Regions from separate parts of the Halomonas sp. 3D7M genome, predicted to be linked through region 3. Evidence: predicted binding sites of a transcription regulator. Region 3 holds the regulator's gene; each other region holds the start of a gene.
What was found. The regulator FliA, encoded in region 3, starts transcription of late flagellar genes. The targets are predictions, from matches to a motif close to CTAAAGTTNNNNNNNNNNCNGCCGATA.

Region 1 (7,385 bases), on a different contig from region 3:
TAAGCGCTCGTTTAGCCCAGGTGAAGGGGTTTCAAACAGCACTTGCACGCCCCAAGAAGTACCGCCCTCATTCGCCAGCGTGGGAACATCATCCGCTTGCATTTTAGCGCCCATCGATAGCTTTCTGGGCCGATCAGCAGGCTGGGAAGCGCTTCTAAACTCGCCGCTAAGAATTAAATACATAGCAACAAAGCCACAGGTCAGGCTAACCCACATCGTACCAATCGCCACCACTAGCGCGAGCGTATAAGTATCCATACTATTTTTATTATCCCTGCGGCACCCGCAGCGCCTCTAAGCCTCAGTCTATAAAACACCCTGTTGTTGCTAGCACGGCCCAAAATGAGCCTGCTAAGTGATTATGGTAGAAAAGCGCGTCATCACAAGCCACCCTTGGTCTATAGCACCTTTCAAGCTACCCCAACATCACTTGCGTATGCACCACGCCGCTATACCCGAGTAACCCACCGCACCGTCATTCCCGAGTAACCCTCCGCACCGTCATGCCCGAGTAACCCACCACACCGTCATTCCCGAGTGGGGTTATCGGGAATCCATTCTGACCTTTGCCCGATACTACCCAGCAGCCTGCCTCACCATGGATTCCCGCTAAGGGCATGCGGGAATGACGAACCTGGGGCGTAACCTCTGTGAGTGGCGGGTGCAAGCTACCCCAACATCGACTTAGTATGCTCGCGCTGCTGCTTCACCGCACCATCTAATATACCCAGCAGCTTTTCATAATCCTCCGGCATCGCTTTATCCATGCCGGTGTCTTCAAAGCGTTGTAAAGTGGCTTGAGTGTCCGCTATGACAGTTTGCAGCTCATCGATAACGTGTTGTTGTTCTTCATTAGTCATACGTCACCTCAGTAAAAAAAACCGGCCCCCAAAGGGAGCCGGTTTAGTGTACTACTTAGTGATACAGCAAATGCTCTATCGAAACTAAGCCTCAGATTAACCCAGCAGTGAAAGAACGTTCTGCGGAATCTGGTTGGCCTGTGCCAATACAGAAGTACCAGCCTGCTGCAGGATCTGCGCGCGAGTCATATTGGCGACTTCTACCGCGTAGTCAGCATCTTCGATGCGCGAACGAGCTGCAGAGAGGTTAGTCTCATTGGTGCTCAGGTTGGTAATGGCTGATTCAAAACGGTTCTGCACAGCACCCAGCTCAGAACGCAGGCTGTCCAAGGCTTCCAGCGGGTTTTTGGTGGCGTCCGCATCGCTAAGCGCTTCTTGAGTCAGATCACCATCTTCGGTAATGAAGATTTCATTTGCAGCACCATCAGTGATCTTGCCATTGTCATTAACATAGACAGAGGCAGCAGCTGAATCGGAAAGAGTGAAGTCTCCTTCAAACCCGGAAGTAAAGACAGCTGCGCCGCCACCACCGAGGGCATCAGTCACCGCATTAGCGTTACTAATATTATACTGATTAGCAGCTGTACCTTCACCGTCTAAGTCTACATCGTAAGCGTTAGTTGTATCGTCTTGAATCTGATTCTGAAGATCTTCAAAGGCGATGGTTTCGTTTTCAGTATCTACTCCGGCGCCACCGTTCGCACTATAAACCGTATCGTCTGCAGTAGTAATGCTACCAGCAGTACGGCCTCCTTCAGCAAGCTCACTGACCAAGTCTTCAATCGTAGCGACAGGATCGCCGCCCGTATTTGTTACGCTTAGATCAGCAGAACCAGCGGTACCCGTCAGGTATAAGTTTTCGCCTGTAGAGGCAAGCGTTAGTGCACCAGAAGATGAAACGTTAACTTCTTTGACTCACCAGCGCCTGGTGTTAGGCCAAGATCGGTGGCTAAGTTACCAGCATTTCCATCTACAGCTACGCCAGCACGGTCGAAGCTGAAAGTGTTAGTGTCAGCGTCGAGAGTGTATACAGTATCGGTAGTACCCGGATCTAAAGTAATTTCAGCGCCATCTTTCAGATTCTGGAACACATCACCAACGTTAGAAGCGGTGTTGAACGCTGCGTTTGTACACTCGTTCGAGGTGCCAACTTGTTCAAAGTCATTGGCACGTAGGTCTTGAATCGACGCAGCTTTATTGGCGGTACCCGTACCGTTCACATTAAAGCCGCCTAAATTCAATGTTTCAGCATTGATCTGCTGTAGGTTGACAGAAATGGTCTGGCCATCGTTAGCACCTACCTGAATTTTCAGGCCGCTATCTTCTGCCAGCACTTTAGTGCCGTTGAAGTCAGTTTCTTCAGAGATACGGTTAATCTCATCCAGACTCAGAGTTAGTACCGTTTTGAGCCTGAACAGACAATTCACGAATACGCTGCAGGTTGTCATTCACCTGATTCAGCGCGCCTTCAGCGGTTTGCGCAATGGAGATACCATCGTTAGCGTTACGCTGAGCCTGGCCGAGACCGGTGATCTGTGAAGAGAAGCGGTTAGCGATGGCTTGGCCAGAGCTCAAACGCTCCATAGAGGTTTGCAGCGAGTTTTGTGATTTGGACAGGTTGGACTGGCCAATCATGGAAGTAATGTTGGTATTGATCACTGACATGGTGTGATTCTCCTTGCATGAACACTGGCCGGAAGGCCTGCTATTCGGCCACTTTGTGCGCCGTTATTAGAATTAACGGCACAGTGAGAAGAATCTTTAGGGCGGTTAGTAAAAAAAAGATGTAATGTTTGGTAACTGTAGGGTGAGAGGCTTACTTTTACGTGGGCAACAAAAGGGCGGCTTACGCCGCCCATTGCGGGTGCCTCGCTTCGCTCGTTACACCGCACTACTTATCTGTGGCTACTCAACCGAAGCGTTAAGGTTATTTCTTGCGGCCTAACTGATTATCCAGGGCATCAAACTGCTGGGCAATCATCGCATCTAGCTGACCGAACTGGGTGCGGTAGCGGGAGATGGTGCCTTCAATGGTTTTTTCCATACGCTCGAAACGGTCGTCCAAGCTTTTAACACGGTTTTCCGCGCCGCTAATCGCTAGTTTTACCACGCCATTGTTGCCCAGCATCTGTTCGATTGTAGTGTTTAGCCTACCCGCCATGCCGTCGCCCTCGTTTTCACCGGCAAAAAAGTCATTGAGGGCCTGGGGGTTATTGGCAACCAAGTCATCTAGCGTCTCCTCATCGACCTTGAGCTTGCCATCTCGCTGCAGAGTGATGCCTAGCTGGTTAAGGGTCGACAACTCACCGCCTTCTACCCCGCCGGTTAATACACTGCGCAGCCGGGATTCGATGGTGCGCACGGTGTTATCGCCCAATAGCTCGCCAGCGGTTTCGCTATCGCCGGTAAAGCTAGTGAGCTTGCCAATGGTGCCTTTTAAGTCGTTAAACGCTTTTACAAAGCCATTAATCGCTTCGCGCTGCTTTAGCGTGTCGCGCTCAATATTAATGGTGCTGGAAGCCGTTTCGCCGTCCACGATATTGAGTTCAGCAAGATTTAGCGTTACGCCTTGAATCGCGCCTTCAACACTGTTTTCTGCACTACTAATCGCAATGCCATTAACCGTAAGCGCGGCATTTTCACCTGGGCGTTTTGTTAGCGCATCTTCAGCAAAGGGGCCGGGGAGCACGGCGCCATTGGTATCAACAAAGCTAAAGCTTTCAATAGAAGCGTCTGCGCCAGTGGTTTTAGAGCTAAGTGCCAGCCGGTAGCCCGTGCCATCATTGATAATCGTGGCGTTAACACCAGCTTCTTTATCAGCGTTAATGGCATCACGAATATCTGCAAGGCTACTGCCTTCTGCGATGTTGATATCGACGCTCTCCCCATCGCCAAAGGTCAGCTGCATTGCGGTGGCCCCTTGTAGATCCAGGGCGGCGTCCCGCTCTGCCACGCGGTTTGAGGCCAGCGTACCAGAGGTGGCCAACTGGCTGACCTCTACCCGGTAGCTGCCCGGCAGCGCATCAGCGGCAGCAGTCGCTTTAATGGCATCGCCACGCACATTGGCGGAAAGGCTTTGGTAGAGCTTGGGGTCATTGATTTTGGCGACCGCATCTTGAAACGAGTTCAGCGACGTTTGAAGTTGACCGAAAGCAGAAATTTTCGCCTGCTGCTGTTTCTTTTGAAGCGTAATCGGCGCGAGTTTGCCTCGCTCAGCCGCTTGAAGCTGATCAAGCAAACCAGTGAGATCAAGGCCAGAACCAACGCCAAGAGAGGTTATCGTCGCCATGCGGGGGTATTCCTCAGTGCAAAAGGCTAAACCACAAGACCCAGGCACGCATGCGCACGCCCGTTTATTTAATAGCACTGCTATCGGCAGAAAAGCGCACAACTTTAGCGCCTTTTCGCGCTTTCGCCGATTTTCATACTTTTTTACTAGAAATGAGAATTTTCTAATGAAAACGCCTGCAGGAAGCAGGCGTTAGCGTAGGCGTTCAACAACCACCAAATTACTTTAGCGACTATTTACGCCCAAGCTGAGCGTCAAGGGCATCAAACTGCTGGGTTAAATAGTTGCTGGTTTGGTTCATCTGGGCAATCATGCCGTCTAACTGGCCGAATTGAGTGCGATAGCGGGAAATGGTCTGCTCAATAGACTGCTCCATATTCAGATAGCGCTCACCCAGAGATTCTTTGAGGCTTTCCGCACCGCTAATCGCCCCCGACACTCTGCCGTTGGAACTAAGCAGCTGCTCTATTGTGGTGTTAAGCTGCCCCGCCATGCCTGACTCATCCGCATCGCCAGCAAAGAAGGTTGAAAGTGCCTCCTGATTATTGGCAATGGCGTTATCAAGCTTGTCGCTATCAACTTCAAGCGTGCCATCGCGCTGTAAAGAAATGCCGATATCGCTGAGCATGGAAAATTCGCCTTCCACGCCACCGCTGAGCACGCTGCGCATGCGAGACTCAACGATACGGACAGTGCCATCACCTAGCAGATCACCCGCAGCACCGGTTTCAGAATTGAAACTGGTCAGCGCGCCGATGGTGCCCTTGAGGTCGTTATAGGCATCGACAAAGCCCGTAATCGCTTCACGAACAGCGCGTGTATTCTGCTCGACTGCCACGGTGCTATCGCCCTCATCTTGAAGGTTAAGCGTCACGCCTTGAATCGCCCCTTCAACCTGATTGGTAGGGCTGGTAATAGCAATGCCATTCACCGTCAACGCGGCATCGGTGCCTGCTTGCAGGGTGTTATCGGTGTCGGCGGCGAAGGGCGCTGTGCCTGCATCAGAAAAGCTAAAGCCGGTAATAGAGGCATCCGCACCGGTTTCGCTGGAACTAAGCGCCAGCCGGTAGTTGGTGCCGTCGTTCACAATGGTGGCGTTAACGCCTGAATCCTCACTGGCATTAATCGCATCGCGAATATCTTCCAGGCTGCTATTCGCACCGATGGTGACGTCTTTACTGGCCCCATCACCGAACGTGAAGGTTAGCGTTTGCTCAGTGGTCGTTTGCGGCGCGTCCAGTTGATCAACACCTGTGGAAGCCAGCGTGCCACGAGTAGCGAGTGTATCAACGGTGACATTGTAACTACCGGGCTGCGCTTCGCCATCTGCCGTGGCAGTAATGGCATCGCCTCCCACATTCGTGGAAAGGCTTTCATACAGCGCACTGTCGTTTAACTCAGCGGAGGCAGTTTGAAATTGGGAGAGCGCACTTTGCAGCTGACCATAAGCAGAAATCTTGGTCTGCTGGGTTTCCAGTTGACGCTCTATAGGCTTCAGCTTCCCTCGCTCAGCATCTTGCAGTTGATCCAGCAAGCCGTTGAGGTCGAGCCCTGAGCCAATACCGAGTGATGAAATGGAAGCCATAAGTTACTGCCCTTTTTTTAAATAACGCCCAACACGCTGGCGCTGCTCATACGTAAGAATGTGATTTATATTTAATACTATCGACCATTAAAGCTTAGACTTGAGCCTATTTGGCTTTTTTTACGTACTAAAAAGTAATGAATTGTAAAGAATGACGCTTACATAAAGCTAAAAAGGCATAACACCATCAATTTTAATTAATACTTTTTGCTTTTCCCCTAGCGGCCCACATGTTGAATTATCTAGATGACAGAAATATGTCAGAAAAAGGTCGGCGGTTGCTTTGACACCAATCCATCATAGACCTTGGTCTAATACCCGCATTGCTTTATAATGCACTGCAACAAGCCCATTTTGGGGCTGTTTGCAGGAGAACGACTTATGCCTTCCGAGGTGTCACAACCCGCATCCACCGTAGTGTCTGCCGCTTATCATGTGCAGCGCAGCCTACGCCACTGCCTTTCTACCGTTGCCGAGCTGCTTTACGATAACGGCCATGTGCTCGAAACCATTACCTTGCCGCAGCGTGGCCTCGCCCGACGCGAGCTGGCTCATTTGAAGGGGCATTGCCCTAGTTGGAAAACATGCCAACGGGTGCTTGAAGAGAGCGGTGCCGCTGAATTTAATGATTACGACCGCTTCGTACTGACGTCTATGGGGCGGGAGCTAATGTTTGATATGTTTGGTCAGGGTGCTGCCGACTGCGCGTAATCGCGTTTGCTTTGCTCTGCACGTTCTAAATACGACGCTCTAAATACGACGTTTTAAATACAAAGCGCCCGCAGCCCCTTGAAAAAAGAGCTGCGGGCGCTTTTCTATTAGCGTGATGTGCTTAGCGCAGTCCAAGCAGCGATAGAATAAACAGCACAACAACGATTAGACCAATAATATAGATAATGTTACGCATAACGGCACTCCTTGCTTTTGCGTTTAAAGGCTTGCTTCAAAGAAAGCAACACCTTGGGATAACATTTCCAGCCTAGCAGTGATTGATAATGTTTGCGTAATTTACCCTCGGCGGGTATTAACTCACTCGCTTAAGAGACAGCCCGACGATTCGTCTCACTCCCCCTTATGCCCAAGACTCATGAGATACAGCGCTGCCGCCAGCGCCAGCACCGAAAGCGCGAGGTAGATGGCTTCCAGTGGCGTCGTGAAACGGATATCCACCACAGCGCGGAAAAACTCAATAATTACCGCCAAAATCACCACGCGGGCAATCTTGTCCTTGAGTTGATCCAGTGAGCCTACGTTAAACGGATGCTTGGGATAGCGCACTTCCGCCTGGTCGATCCGGGAAACAAACAGCCGATAGATACCTAGCCCAAAGATCAGCAGCACAATCGCTATTAAATAAACATCAACGGCGATGATGATGTCCGGCACCAGGGTGTCGTGGATATCTTGAGAGCTATCCACCAGGTAGTAGCGCAGTACGTCACCCACCACGGTTAAGATATCCAGCGTGCCAACAATAAACAGCATCAGTGAACCCAACAGGCTTGGCACTACCGCCAGCATTACTAGAAAGCGCGAATTCCAAAGCACCGTTTCAATCCGCCGCTCCCAGGAGGATTGTTCACGGGGCGTTTTGGGCGCAGGCGGCAGTGCTGAATGTGGCGATGGTGAGTTCGATGATGATGACTCAGAC
Region 2 (7,385 bases), on a different contig from region 3:
GCCAGCGGCTTATTTTTTATCAACGCACAATACAGCGTTTGAACTCAGGGGGGCGTAATATCAGTCAGTTAAGGCTGACTAGCATTATCCCCTAGTTCCATATAGCAAAGTGGCCACAGCACCGTCATTCCTGAGCCACCGCACCGTCATTCCCGAGTGGGGTTATCGGGAATCCACCTTGACCTTGGCCTGCAGCAGCCCGAAACCCCAGCCCAACATGGATTCCCGCTAAGGGCCTGCGGGAATGACAAAGTGGCAGGGCCTGCGGGAATGGCGAGGGCGGTTCGGAGGGCTGGGGTGGAGTCGCCGCACCGTCATTCCTGAGTCACCGAACCGTCATTCCCGAGTGGGGTAATCGGGAATCCACCTTGACCTTGGCCTGCAGCAGCCCGAAACCCCTGGTCAACATGGATTCCCGCTAAGGGCCTGCGGGAATGACGAAGTGGTAGGGCCTGCGGGAATGACGAAGTGGTAGGGCCTGTAGGAGTGACGAGGGCGGCACGGAGGGCTGGGGTGGAGTCATCGTCAGGCACTTATTAAACAAAAAAACCAGCCCATCAGATAATGCCGGTCGGCTTAACTGACTTGCATTAGGGGTGGAGCGGATATTCTGTTAGCAAGAGCTTAAACATGCTAGCAGTTGGCTATGCTGCTCGGGGTGCGCAGCAATTAGGCTGTTCCATTGAACAGGATTTGCCTCACCAGAGATATCCGTGACGGTGTATCCAGCTTCCCGAGCTATCACAATACCGGCAGCGATATCCCAGAAGTCGAGCGCGGCGCCTTGCGACCAAAAAGCATCAAACCGACCTAGGCTGAGATAGGCGATCTCGAGCGCCGCTGAGCCAGGGCTGCGGATACCCGCCACCTGGGGCATTAATGTCGCGAGTTGATTTAGCGCTGTCGTGCAGTCGCCTTTGGCATGGTAAGGCAGGCAAGTGCTCACCAGCATCTCGGTCAGCGGGCGAGGGGCTGGTGTTGTTAATGGGCGATCATTGAGAAAGGCGCCTGTGCCTTGGCCTGCCCAGAGCATCTCATCAAGGAGTGGTTGATAGACAACACCGATGATCAGCGCATCACCTTTGGTGACCGCAATAGACACCGAAAAGTGAGGCACGCCATGCAGAAAATTGCTGGTGCCATCAAGGGGGTCAATAATCACGGTATAGTCGCTATCGGTGGGCGTCAGGCCACTTTCTTCGCCAAGGAAAGCGATATCGGGAAAAGCGCTGCTGATGCAGTCGATAATGATACTCTCGGCTGCCGTATCGTAGTAGCTAACGAAGTCAGATGTTCCCTTTTTCTCAAATGCAATCCGTCCCTTTTGCGAATACCCCTCGCGCAACAGCGCACCTGCTTCATAGGCTGCTTGCTTAACTGTTTCCAGCAAGCTGTTTTCGCTCTCAAGCATGTCGTTTCTCCTGGGAGGGCTGTTATCAAATCGTTTGATAAAGGTAACTAACCATTCATGACATGGCGATGACAGTAGACTTTTTTGGTTTGGTAGATCAGTTGTTTAGTACAAGCATATCGTTATGAAAAGAGGATTAGGCCTCGCTGATTGACTTTACTGCTTGTTAACGCAAATAATAATTATTGTTATTTATTTTGTGGTGTTAGTTAAGGCAGGAGGCCAATCAGTGGATACCCAGACCTGGAGCGCTGAGTTAGAAGATATCTTCGTTAATCAGCGGCCCCGGCTCTGCTGTGTCGCCGCAAGAGTCTTGGGCAATGCTGATCAGGCCGATGATGTTGTGCAGGATGCTTATCTAAAAATTTCAGAAGCAACCACGCTTTTTGAGGTGAGGCAGCCCATATCCTACGTGTCACGTGTGGTGCGCAACCTCGCTATTGACCGTTGCCGCCGTTCGGCATTTGAGTCAACGCTGTTTGCCAAAGAAGAGGAGGGGGAGGCTGCCTCTTACGCGTCACACTCTCCAGAGGTGATCGCGATTGATCGTCAGGCCTTGGCTCAGGTGGTGGATGCGTTGGACGAGCTGCCCGAGCGTACGCGGCGCGCTTTTGAGCTCTACCGGTCGGGGAGCCATACGCAGCGGGAAGTGGCCCACTTGTTAGGTATTTCCACCACGTTAGTTAACTTTATGATTCGCGATGCATTGACTCATTGCCGCCAGTCGCTACAAAGTCAGACGTTGCCAGATTAGTAAGCCTACGTTCCGTCCCCTCTTTGTGGTCGCTTTGTTACACTGTCAACGAACAACAGTAGCGAGGTTTGACAGTAACGATGGATAACGACAGCGGCGATGATGCCGTTTGGCAAGTGGCGCTAGATTGGCTGATGCGCGAGCATGAAGAGTCGTTGAGTGATGCTGATCGCGAGGCGCTCCATGCGTGGCTAGCGGCTTCTTCTCAGCATCGCAGGGTATTTCATGAAGCCGAACAGCTATGGCTGCTAACGGGAATGATCCCCCGCAGTGATGAGCGCAACTGACAAATCACCGCTTTTTGCCCATTCTTTTTTTGTTCCCCCTGGTTTTCTTCCTTGATGGTTTAACGGCTTTCATGTTTTTAAGCACTAGAGCCGTTTGCCCTCACGCTTATTTTTCCTACTTTCTTTCTCCCCCGCATTAAATTTCTATATACCTCACTCGTCATTATGTAATGAGAAGCAATTGCGTTTTGTTTCTCATTTCTTCGTCAACGATGAGGTTAGTTCCATGACAAGCTGTTTTGATCGTGAAGATGCTGTTTTCCGCGTGTTAGTTAACCACGAAGAGCAGTACTCCCTCTGGCCTGAGTGGAAAGCAATTCCTGCTGGCTGGACGGATACCGGTGTGCTTGGCGATAAGCCAACCTGCCTAGAGTACGTCGAAAAAACCTGGACCGATATGCGGCCACTCTCTCTGCGTCAGTGGATGGACGAGCAGCAGGCTGCTGAAGCGGAGCCTGCGAATGCAGGCTAAGCGGCTAAAGCTGCTCTGCCTGCCCTGCGCTGGGGCCAGTGCCACCATGTATCTGCGCTGGAAGCGCCAGTTGCCAGCGTGGATTGAGGTGTGCCCCGTTGAGTTGCCGGGGCGGGGTGAGCGCTTGGGTGAGCCGCTCGTCGACAACTTCGAAACTCAGGTCGTAAAGCTGTGCGAAGAGCAGGCAACGCGGATGCGCGGTGACTTTGCCCTGTTTGGTCACAGCATGGGGGCGCTGCTGGCTTATGGCATCGCTGCTCGCTTGCGCGATGTGGGGCGCCCTCAGCCACGGATGCTATTCGCTTCAGGTAGTGCAGCGCCCTCAATGCGTGATTCAGAGCGCTTGGCGGGCCTTGATAACGATAAGGCCCTGATTGCGGATCTTCGCCAACAGGGCGGCACGCCAGAGGAAGTATTCGAAAGCCCAGAGCTGATGCGTCTCACGCTTGATGTTTTGGCGGCGGACTATCGCCTCTGTCGTAGTTTCCGTTATCGCAGTAGTGCGCCATTCGACTATCCCGTCAAAGTGTTAGCGGGCCTTGCTGATGATATTGAGAAAGTGCGCTTGGAAGCATGGCAGCGCGTAGCGGGCGGGGCGTTTTCTTTGAACTGGTTCGAGGGAGGGCACTTCTTTATTCGCCAGCAGGAAAGGCAAGTAGTGGCAGCCATCGAACAGGCACTGACCCTGCGCCTAGAGGAGGTGCTTTATGCAGCGCCTGCGGTTAGCTGAAACGCTACCCGTGGGGCTCACGGTCTGGCAGTTGCCTCTTGATCTGGAGGCCCCTATTGCAGATGAGGACTATCGGTTGCTGAGTCAAACAGAGCGGCAGCGTGCGTGTCGGTTTCGTCATCACGCCGATGTAGTGCGTGCCGTGACGACTCGTGCTGCTCTGCGGCGGCTGCTATCAGCGCAAACCGGTATCGCGCCAGAGAAACTGGTGTTCAGCGAAAATGCCTATGGTAAGCCTCTCCTGAAAAGCGCTCATGGGCTGGCGTTCAATGTCTCCCATGCAGGGGGGTATGCCCTTATTGCGCTGGCAGCTTGTGGGCAGGTGGGGGTCGATATTGAACGCTGCCGACCCGAGGCCGAGCTTGCATCACTGAGTGGCCTAGTTCTATCGCCGAGTGAGCGACGCTATCACGATAGCGGCCGGTCTGCCTTGCCCTTTATTGAGCGCTGGGTGGTTAAAGAGGCAGTGCTCAAGGCACTTGGGCTGGGAATAGCTGACCATCTACAGGCGCTCTCGGTCAGTCCAGCCTCTGCGCCGCCAACCATTTACCGTCTTGAATACTCGCTTCCTACTTCATCACCTTTGCAAGCATGGCCGCTGCCAGCGCCGTGTGGCTATGCGGCAGCCCTGGGTTATGTCCAGAGCTAATGCTACTCAACGACTTTTTAGGAGATCAATAATGGACAGCCAAAGCACAGCACCAACGCAACCAATCAACGCCATATCCAAACGCCAGGGGCCAGCTGATTCAGAGCTGCCTATTATGATTTCTCCCGCCTACCCAGGGCAGTCGCTGCTGGAAGCTTTTAGCGAGCTGCGTGCTGATATCGAGACGCTGGTGACTAGAGTAGGCGGGGTGTTACTGAGAGGCTTCGACGTGCCGACAGTTGATGATTTTCAGCAGTTTGCTGCCGCTTTCGGTCATCCACTGTTGAGTTATGAGTTCGCTTCTACGCCACGCTCAGCGGTGTCATCGGGCATTTATACCTCCACCGAATATCCCGCTCATCAACATATTCCCCTCCACAATGAGCAGGCCTACACCCGCGAGTGGCCGATGAAAATCTGGTTCCACTGTGTCACCGCTTCACCTGAAGGAGGGGAGACGCCTATTGCCGATAGTCGCGCCATTTACCGCCGTATGCCGGTAGAGATTCGTGAGCGCTTTGCCCCCGGCATTCTTTACGTACGCAACTACGGCGATTTCGATATGCCTTGGCAACAGGTGTTTAACACCGAAGACCGTGCCGAAGTGGAGGCATTCTGCCAGCGCGCGGGGATCCGCTGTGAATGGAAACCTGATGGCGACCTGCGTACTACCCAGCTATGCCAAAGCATAGAGACTCACCCTGTCACCGGTGAGCAGGTGTGGTTTAACCAGGGCCACCTTTTCCATGTCTCCAACCTGCAGCCAGAAGTGCGTGAATCGCTAGAAGAGCTGCTTGACCCCGAAGACATGCCGCGCAACGTCTTCTTTGCCGATGGCAGCCCCATTGACGATGCCATTTTTGATGAGGTCCGCGGCGTGCTGGCCGACGAAACGGTGATGTTCCCCTGGCAGGCGGGCGATGTGTTGATGCTCGACAACATGCTGGTCGCCCATGCGCGCACGCCGTTTAAAGGGCCGCGCAAAGTTGTTGTCGCCATGGCGGAAGGCCACGGCAACCTCTCCAAAGACTGAATACAGCGGCTCAACCCACGCCACGGCCAGGAGTTCCAGCAGGTACGCATATGAATATAAGGCACGCCCAGACAATGAACAGCCACCCGTCCCATAACGATGCTTTTAGAAGCGATGCTGTTAGAAACGATGTTTTTAGAAGCTATGTCGAGCATTTAAGTCGCTTAGCCCGTGAAAGGCCCAGCGACAGGGCGCTGATTGTGGTGAACGCTCAAGGTGATACCGCCCTTGATTACGCCACCTTGGAGCGGCGTTCGCGTGCTCTGGCCAGTGAGCTACAGCAGCGATTCGCGGCTGGTGACCGTGCTTTGATCCTGCTGGATAACGATGAGCACTATGTAGTGGCATTTTTCGCTTGCCTATATGCCGGGGTCATTGCTGTGCCGGTCTTTCCACCGGAGTCGGCCAAACAGCAGCACTTGGCACGCTTACTGGCCATTGCCGCCGACTCCCAGGCCGTTTGCGTGCTTACCTCTACGACAATTATTGATGTGGTCGCATCGGCGAACGAAGGCTTTGGTAGTGCGGAATTGATCCCCGTGGATGGCGTCGATGAGAGCCGCGCTGAACACTGGGTCGAGCATTTCCCTAAGCGCGATGATATCGCCTTTTTGCAATACACCTCAGGTTCCACGGCCACGCCCAAGGGGGTGATGGTGAGTCATGGCAATCTGATGGCTAACGAGCGCGCTATCGAGACAGGCTTCTCGATTGGTGCTGACGATGTCTTCGTTAGTTGGCTGCCGCTGTATCACGATATGGGCCTGATCGGCGGCCTACTCCAGCCCATCTATCGTGGCATTCCTGCGGTATTGATGAGCCCGACCTTCTTTTTGCAGCGGCCGGTACGCTGGCTGGAAGCGATCTCCCGCTACGGAGGTAGCATCAGTGGTGGCCCCGATTTCGCCTACCGGCTGTGCCTTGAGCGTATTCGCGACGAACAGATTGAGACACTCGATTTATCCAGCTGGCGGGTAGCGTTCTCAGGCGCTGAACCAGTGCGCTACGATACCCTTACAGCCTTTATTGAGCGCTTCCTGCCAGCGGGGTTCGCCGCTGACACCGCCGCTCCCTGCTATGGCTTAGCTGAAGCCACACTGCTGGTTAGCTGTAATCCTCGTGGTACGGGGGTACTTGGCACTGCTTTTTCGCAACAATTGCTGGCTCAGGGGCAGGCGTCCTCAACAGCCGAAGGCAATACCCTGGTGGGTTGTGGCACGCCGCAACCCGATCACACTATCGATATTGTCGATCCCGAAGGGCTTCACTCGCTGCCCGAAGGCGACGTTGGCGAGATCTGGGTCAATGGGCCCAGCGTGGCGCATGGGTATTGGCATAACCCTGAAGCAACCGCCAAAACCTTTGTTACCCGTGATGGCGTTAGCTGGCAACGTACCGGTGCCCACGATAGCGATGCTCACGATGCCAATGCACTGGGCCACGACGCCCAAGACGATCGCTGGCTACGCACCGGCGATTTAGGCTTTTTACACCAAGGGCAGCTGTATATCGCCGGGCGTATTAAAGACCTCATCATTCTGCGCGGCCATAACGTCTATCCCCAGGATATCGAGTGCGCTATCGAAGCCGAGGTAGAAGCGGTCCGTAAGGGGCGCATTGCAGCCTTTGCAGTGACCACCCCCGAAGGTGCTGAAGGGATCGGCGTTGCGGCAGAAGTCTCTCGCGGCATACAGAAGCTAGTGCCCGCCGAGAAGTTGGTCGAAGCACTAAGCGAGACGGTGGGGTCCGCTTGCCACGAGCCGCTTTCGGTAGTGCTACTGCTTAACCCAGGCGGTCTTCCCAAAACCTCCAGCGGCAAGCTACAGCGCAGCGCCTGCCGCCAAGGCTGGGAGGCGGGTAGCCTGGATGCCTACGCCGTTCACGCCTTTGGGCATTTTGTCAGCGGTGGCGACGGTGGGGACGCTAGTGGTGGAGAATCATCACAATCTACTGCGGAAGCTGGGAGCGAAACAGAGCAGACGTTAGCGACGCTCTGGCGCCAAGTGCTGGGGGATAATGACACCCAGGCGCAGAGTAAGCCGCTAGGAA
Region 3 (7,549 bases):
ACTATGCGGTTGTTAATAGTGTGACCCCTAACGATGGTAGTGGAAATATTCAGCTGGATTTAGGGGCTGTTTACGGACAGGTTCAGTTGAATCAAGTTAAACAGATTCTTTAAGTAACTTGTAAGTAAAACAACATTTTTATAGCAAGAACGTCTTAATGAAAAAGACGTTTTGATGAGGAACGTATTATGTCATTTACAACGGCAGTGGCTGGGCTTAACGCGCAATCAGAGAAGCTAAACTCTGCGGGTAACAACATCGCTAACTCGCAAACCGTTGGTTACAAGCGCTCTGACGTGCTGTTCTCTGATGTGTTTGCAGCCTCGCGGGGCATTGGTGTGCAGGTGTCAGATGTGCGCCAGAATTTCACCCAGGGCAGTATCGAGAGCACGGGGCGTAACCTAGATTTAGCGATTTCCGGTGAAGGCTTTTACCGGCTAGAGCGCCCAACCGGTGAAGTCGGCTATTCGCGTAACGGTGAGTTCGGCATTACCGCTGCTGGCGATATCGTTAATGCCCAGGGCGACCGCTTGATGGGTTACGGTATGGATCGCGGCATTACTGTAGATACCGATGACCAGCAGGCGTTCCCTTTCTCAAACGTATTGGTAGGCGGCGCCCCGCAGGCATTAAATGTGCCCGTTGATGATATTCCAGCTAAAGCCACCACCGAAGTAAATGCGCTATTAAACCTGGATGCCAGGGTAGTCAGTGGCCAAGATTTAAATACTGTTGAAATTTCAGAAAGTGATGCTGACGCAGAGGCCAACCCTCCTGTCGTCACACCATTGAACTATCATTTTTCCAATAACTTCACTTCTTATGACTCTTTGGGGAATGCGGTTAATGTTGCTACCTATTTCGAAAGGGTGGGCGACAATAGTAATCAATGGAATGTGACTGCCGTCACTAACGGGGTAACCAGAGGCAGCTTTACATTGGACTTTACCCAAAGTGGTAGATTGCAAACCAATGCGCAGGGAGTTGTTACGGGTATTGGAGAGAGCGCCAACCCAGGAGGTGCAGTTGTAACTGAAGATCCAGAAACAGATGAAACTCGCGTCACTATTGGTGGCATCCCCGGTGGCGTCGATGCAGCCGCTCTGGATATCCAGTTTAAGTTTAATGGCTCTACTCAGTTTGCCGCAGACTCGTTGCAAAAAGAGCTGAACCAGGATGGCTTCACCTCTGGTGCACTGGCCGGTATTACCGTCACTGAAACAGGCGTTATCCAGCGTAACTTCACCAACGGTGAAACCCGTGCTGCGGGCCAGATTGCGCTAGCCAGTTTCCGTAATGAGGAAGGCCTTCAGCCACTGGGCAACAACTTGTGGGCGGCGACGAATACCTCTGGTTTGGAAAACCTGGGGGCGCCTGGCACCGGTCGTCTGGGTCAGATCCAAGCGGAAGCAGTAGAAGCGTCTAACGTCGACTTGGCCAGCGAGCTGGTAGATACCATTGTGGCGCAGCGTTCTTACCAAGCTAACTCCAACACCATCAGTACCCAGGACGAGCTCCTGCAGACCATTATTAACCTGTAGTCACTCGTAATAATGGCGTGATGCTGCGCTAAGGAGTCAGTTGTGGATCGTATGCTATACACCGCCATGAGCGGCGCCAAACACACAATGGACCAGCAGGCAGTGGTTAGCAATAACCTGTCGAATGTGTCTACCGCAGGCTTTCGCGCTCAGTTGCAAGCTGCGCGTTCAGTCCCGGTAGAGGGCGCTGGGCTACTCGACACGCGGGTATCGGCGGTGACGACCACCCCAGGCACCGATTTTTCGCAGGGCCCTATTGAACGCACGGGTCGAACCCTCGATATCGCGATGCAGGATGATGCCTGGATGGCGGTGCTAGGAGAAGACGGCACTGAGGCGTACACCCGCAGGGGCGACCTGCAGCTGGATAGTGATGGCGTACTGCTTAGTGTTGGGCGTCCGGTAATGGGGGAAGGTGGCCCCATTGCCTTGCCTCAAGGTGCGCAAGTATCCATTGGTGCGGACGGCACCATCAGTGCTATTCCCCAGGGTGAGGGGCCTGCGGCACTGGTATGCCACTGGTAAGACGTCAGGCCTTAACGCTGCAGGTAAGACTACCCGCAAGTATTGAGTTGGATGATCTTATTCAAGCTGGCATGGTGGGTTTATTAGAAGCACTAGGGCGTTTTGATGCGACCCAGGGGGCAACGTTCGCCACGTTTGCAAGCCAGCGTATTCGCGGTGCCATGATGGATGAGCTGCGCACACGTGACTGGTTGCCGCGTAGTGTACGCCGCTCTGCCAGAGCCGTGGATGATGCGGTGCGTCGCCTTGAACAGCAGTTAGGGCGCCCGCCGGAAGAGGGTGAGATCGCGCGTGACCTGGATATGCCGCTTAGTGAGTATCAGCAATTGCTCAACGATACGAACAGTGGCCAGTTGCTGCCCTTTGAAGAACTGGTGGCCGAAGGGGCCGAGTCCGCGAAGGAGGAAGCCACTAACCTGCCCTTCGATCAGTTGTTAGATCAGCAGCAGCGTCAGTCGTTAATTGATGCGATCGATGCCTTACCTGAGCGTGAAAAGCTACTGATGGCGTTGTATTACCAAGAAGAGCTGAACCTTAAAGAAGTCGGGGCGGTGCTGGGTGTGACCGAATCCCGTGTCTCCCAGCTTCACAGCCAAGCGATTAGCAGGCTTCGCGCTCGCTTATATGACACCACCTAACGCCACTATTAATCACGAATAACCGGCGAGGAGCCGTTGATGAACCCATCTACGCTGATCGGTATTTTTGCCAGCATGCTTTTGCTGGTAAGCGTGCTGTTTTTTACTGCAGAGTCGCCAGAAAGCTTTATCAACTTGCCGGGGCTAGCCATTGTGGTAACGGGCACCTTGGCGGCTACCTTTATTAGTTATCCGCTGAAAGAAGTGCTACGCGTGGTGCGCCTGGTGGGATTGGTGTTTCGGCGTGAAAACACCTATGTGCGTGATGATATTAACGAACTGGTTTCCATGGCGCGCCTGTGGTTCAAAGGCGATGTCAGGGCGGTTGAGAAGGAGCTAGAGCACACCCGTAACCCCTTTTTGCGCACCGGGATTCAACTGGTGATTGCTAACACGAAAGAGGACGAAATTTTCGATATGCTGCGCTGGCGCATCGCACGATTAAAAGCACGGGAGCATGCTGAGGCGCAGATATTTCGTACTATGGCTACCTATGCGCCCGCGTTTGGCATGATCGGTACCTTGGTGGGCTTGGTCAATATGCTGGAAGTGATGGATGCGGGCGATCTTGACGTTATTGGCCCGCGCATGGCGGTGGCTCTGTTGACAACGTTCTACGGTATTCTGCTCGCCAACCTGGTGTTCAAACCGATTGCCGTCAAGCTAGAGCGGCGCACGGAAGAGCGACTTATCACCATGAACATGGTGCTGGAGGGCATTTCGCTAATTACTAAACGGCGGCTGCCTTCTTTTATTGAAGAAACGCTCAACTCCTTTGTGGCTAATTATCATGACGAGATCCGTGATGCCTCTGTAAAACCGCGGCCAACAGTTAGTTCTGCGGCAAAAGGATAGCGCTATGCTAGATCGTGATTCACGGCACGCACTGGAATTGCCCACTGTGTCAGGGGAGGGCGATGAAGGTTGGCTAACGAGCTATTTAGACGTATTAACGCTGTTAATCACGCTGTTTGTCTTACTGCTTGCATTGACCCCGCCGGGGGGAGGGGAAGCCTTTGACCGCGATAGAATGCATTCTGTAAGTGCTATCACCTCGCTGCCGTTGGCCAGCTTAGCAACCGGTATCCATCCTCGGCACAGCGGGCTCAAGCCGCGAATGACTGAGCTTAATATCCCCGGGGTTAGTGTCTCTCAAGGTGAAGAAGGTGTTACGCTGCGCATCGACGACAGCTTGCTTTTCCCTAGCGGTGATGCCGTACTAACGCCCCAGGGGCAAGATGTGTTAGAAAGCCTTCTGGCAGTGTTAGCATCCTTTGAGGGGCAAATTTCAGTAGAAGGGCATACGGATAATGTTCCCATTGCTACCTCTCGCTTCCCCTCAAATTGGGATCTCTCGGTAGGGCGCGCCATTGCGGTGGTCCAGTATCTTGAGCGCCAGGGAGTTGCTATTTCACGTATGCGGGCAGTCGGTTACGCCGATACCCAACCCATGGAAAGTAACGCAACGCCGGAAGGTAGATCCGCCAACCGGCGCGTTGAACTGTTGCTAAGGCAGCAGACTGAGGGGTAAAGAGATTTCTTGAGGCCATCTCTGTGTCGAAGCATCACTCGCTACTACAGTCGTTCGGTGCATTACTGGTGCTCGATGCTGACTGTCGGCGCATACAGGCATTTAGTAGCAACTTTGTTGAATTGCTGAGAGTAAGCCTTCCTGAAGGGCGTCTCGCAACGCTCTCCAGCGTTCTAGGCAAGCGCTTAAGCCAGCGCGTACGCTATGAGCTCCAAGGTCAGCAGCGTTTGCCGGGGCCTCTCACCTTTAAGTGTCCCGCTCGATCAAACCGTTTCCAGTTACATGCTTACCGTGCCGGTGCGCATGTGTTAGTTGAGATAGAACCCCTTCATTCCCTCGGTAAGCAGCGTCTGCTTGGCACGGTGAACGAACGCCTGATGCGCTTAGCGGAAGCGACCCATCAAGAAGAGCTACTTGATTACCTAGTGATGTCGGTACAAGAATTAACCGGGCATGACCGGGTGTCTGTATGCCATTTCGATAGTGACTGGCATGGTTTGATCGTAGCCGAGTCGTTAGCTAAAGGGCGCGCTCAGTCGAGTGTCGAATTAGCGGCGGTTCGTTTGCCTGCCTTGTTAGGGCAACGCTTTCCCGCCAAAGACTTCCCCATTGCATTACGGCGTGCCTATGAGCGCCATCCGGTGCGGCTGATCCAAGATGTCGCAGCACCCTACGAGCACTTACTGCCAGCGAGTGTGGTGGTAGATGTAAGTGACAGCTTCTTGCGTGCCCCTGCCCCTGAGCGTCAACAGTACTTACAGCGACTTGGCGTGCGCGGCGCATTAAGCGTGGCCATGCAGGGAGATACCGGCCTTTGGGGGCTGCTATTCTGCCACTCGGCAGCGCCTTACCCCGTAGCGCCGCCCGTACGAGATGCGGTACGCACCTTGGTGCAAATGGCTACGCAGCGGCTGTTACTGCTGAGAGCTCGCCAAGAGGCGCGCTATTTGCAGCGCGTACAAGATAGCCTGGTGCTTTCAAGTAATAATCGCTTAAAGCCTCAGGGGCCTTATCAGCTGTTTGCGGAGCATGCCGAGACATGGAAGTCGCTCTTTCGTGCCAATGGCGTTGCGTTATGGGTGAAAGGCAGTATCTATCAATCAGGCAATACGCCCAAGCCGGAAACGATCGGCCAACTGGTCACGCGGATTGAAAAATCCCATATCCATAGTGGCCCATGGTGTACCCAAGAGACAGCCAAAGAGCCGCTAACATGCTCTTTAGACATGCTAGAGCAGAGTGGAGTACTCGCCGTGCCGCTGCCTACCGATCCTGCTCAGCGCGGCTGGCTGATGTTTTTTCGTCCTGAGCAAGTGGAAACGCTCTACTGGGCGATGCAGCCCTCTTCAGCATCCCTGCCACCTATGATGATGTCGCCTTCTGACGCGTGGTGCGAGGAGGTCACAGGAAAAAGCGAAGCCTGGCAACGGGTTGAGCGGCTAGCCGCGATAGATTTAGGAGAAGATTTAACGCTGGCCATTTCTGCTTATGAGATCAGCACGCTCAATATGCATCTGGAGCGCGAGCGTAAAGCGCTGGCAGAAGCGAATCAGCGGTTAGAGCAGTTGGCACATTTTGACCCGCTCACTCAGGTGTGGAACCGCTACCGCATCGAGCAGGCTATTGATGCAGAGCTGGTAGCAGCAAAACGCTATGGGGCGGCTTTCGCGCTGTTGTTATTTGACGTCGACCATTTTAAACAGATCAATGACACCCTCGGCCATAGCGTGGGCGATGATGTGCTGATTTCGCTAGCACGCATGGTGGAAAGTTCACTGCGGGGCTGTGATCATTTGGGGCGCTGGGGAGGGGAAGAGTTTGTGGTATTGGCGACCCACTCCAGTATTGAAGCCGCCGAAGGGCTTGCTGAACGATTACGTGGGCTAGTGGCAACACTGCAGGTGAAGGGCTTGGGCCAACCGATAACGGTCAGCATCGGTGTCGCAGTATGGCAGCCCGATGATAGCTGCAAGACTATCATCGCCCGGGCCGATGCTGCGATGTACCGAGCTAAACATAATGGGCGTAACCGCGTTGAAATCGCTGACAAAAGCGTGCAGTGACACGCGCTATCATTGGTCGTCGGCGCGGTCGCATAAGCGCTGTATTCTCGCTATGGCATCATCAGCACCGTCAAGACTAAAGGTCATATACCAAGGGTCGCTATCCTGTTGATCGAAACCAATAAACAGCTGCTCTCCCTGGCTCATTTGCGCCATTAATGTTTGCAGGTCGCTTAGGTAGAAGTGCGCATAAAACCCATCATCGCCACGCTCGGTAATAAACTCGGCCATGGTATCAATGATAGGCGTATCATCCACCCGGATCCTGGTAGGCACTAAGTTAACCGCGCGACTTTCGCCTTGCTGTTCAGCCAGCGTGACCCGCATTTCCAGCCATGGTAAGTCGCAAACACCTTGGGTTGCGTTCAAACTCAAGGTGGCATCCGAATAGCTATGAGTTTCCACGGCGCGAAAGTGCCGCTCACTGCCTAACGTTAACGCCATTGACTGCCAATGATCGTGGGGCTGTTCGGCATCAATATTGAACGTTGCTGCCATGCTAGGCAGCGCAGTGCTGGAAAGTAGGGCGCTGAAGGCCGCTAACGCAAAAGGCTTTAAAGTAGGCATAGGGGTGGCATCGCACAAGAAAAACATTAGCCTATCGTTTGTTGAAGATAAGCAAAAGGTAACGCGCTGATTTTTCTATATGTAGTAGTCTTTAACAAGAAAAATGCCGCATATAGTGTAAAGTCAAGTCTATACTTCATAGTCGCAGAACGTATAATCGCACCGTTTTGAGCGCTAATTTCACCCCGTTGTGAAGGAGTTTCGCGACATGAGCACCGCAGCAAAGGCTATGAAGACTTCGAATGACGTCCCACTACAGGTTCCCTCAAAAGATATCTGGGATGCTAAATATCGGTTAAAAGATCGCCATAGCCAACCTGTTGATCAGGATGTGGGTGCTACCTTTGAGCGTGTCGCGCGAGCGTTAGCGGCGGTTGAAGGTGACAATGCTAACGAGTGGCTGCCAAAATTCCGCTGGGCGTTAGAAAACGGCGCTATTCCTGCCGGACGAATCCTTTCCAATGCGGGCGCTGAAGCCTACAAACCTGCGGTCAGCCTGATTAACTGCACGGTTTCGCGCACTATTCGCGACTCTATGCGCGATATTCTCGACTCCGTCGTTGATGCTGGCATGACGTTGAAGTCTGGCGCCGGTATTGGCTACGACTTTTCGACGCTGCGCCATAAGGGAGCGTTTGTGTTTGGCGCTGGTGCTGGCACTAACGGGCCGCTGGCGTTTATGGA

Region 1: fliD (flagellar filament capping protein FliD) is a predicted target of FliA. The motif match lies at 4,231-4,257, and genes of this name have one in related genera.
Region 2: INT22_RS13295 (MbtH family protein) is a predicted target of FliA. The motif match lies at 2,589-2,615, and genes of this name have one in related genera.

Annotation. Positions count from the first base shown of each region.
Region 1 is NZ_JABUZF010000212.1:4,634-12,018, reverse strand. Features, by position in the region: gene INT22_RS12060 (hypothetical protein) at 1-258, opposite strand, end outside; gene INT22_RS12055 (hypothetical protein) at 669-860, opposite strand; gene INT22_RS21910 (flagellin) at 957-1,634, opposite strand; gene INT22_RS21905 (hypothetical protein) at 1,739-2,287, opposite strand; gene INT22_RS21900 (flagellin N-terminal helical domain-containing protein) at 2,238-2,525, opposite strand; gene fliD (flagellar filament capping protein FliD) at 2,788-4,149, opposite strand; gene fliD (flagellar filament capping protein FliD) at 4,382-5,734, opposite strand; gene INT22_RS12030 (hypothetical protein) at 6,116-6,445, shown strand; gene INT22_RS12025 (YqhA family protein) at 6,797-7,385, opposite strand, start outside.
Region 2 is NZ_JABUZF010000235.1:73,515-80,899, reverse strand. Features, by position in the region: gene INT22_RS13310 (inositol monophosphatase family protein) at 614-1,411, opposite strand; gene INT22_RS13305 (RNA polymerase factor sigma-70) at 1,641-2,165, shown strand; gene INT22_RS13300 (DUF4880 domain-containing protein) at 2,246-2,452, shown strand; gene INT22_RS13295 (MbtH family protein) at 2,634-2,924, shown strand; gene INT22_RS13290 (thioesterase II family protein) at 2,914-3,654, shown strand; gene INT22_RS13285 (4'-phosphopantetheinyl transferase family protein) at 3,632-4,303, shown strand; gene INT22_RS13280 (TauD/TfdA family dioxygenase) at 4,335-5,336, shown strand; partial or broken gene INT22_RS13275 (AMP-binding protein) at 5,387-7,385, shown strand, end outside.
Region 3 is NZ_JABUZF010000095.1:4,062-11,610, forward strand. Features, by position in the region: gene INT22_RS03805 (flagellar hook assembly protein FlgD) at 1-113, shown strand, start outside; gene INT22_RS03810 (flagellar hook protein FlgE) at 189-1,541, shown strand; partial or broken gene INT22_RS03815 (flagellar basal body rod protein FlgF) at 1,584-2,054, shown strand; gene INT22_RS03820 (RNA polymerase sigma factor FliA) at 2,054-2,704, shown strand; gene INT22_RS03825 (motility protein A) at 2,744-3,559, shown strand; gene INT22_RS03830 (OmpA family protein) at 3,564-4,235, shown strand; gene INT22_RS03835 (sensor domain-containing diguanylate cyclase) at 4,259-6,298, shown strand; gene INT22_RS03840 (hypothetical protein) at 6,308-6,865, opposite strand; gene INT22_RS03845 (adenosylcobalamin-dependent ribonucleoside-diphosphate reductase) at 7,074-7,549, shown strand, end outside.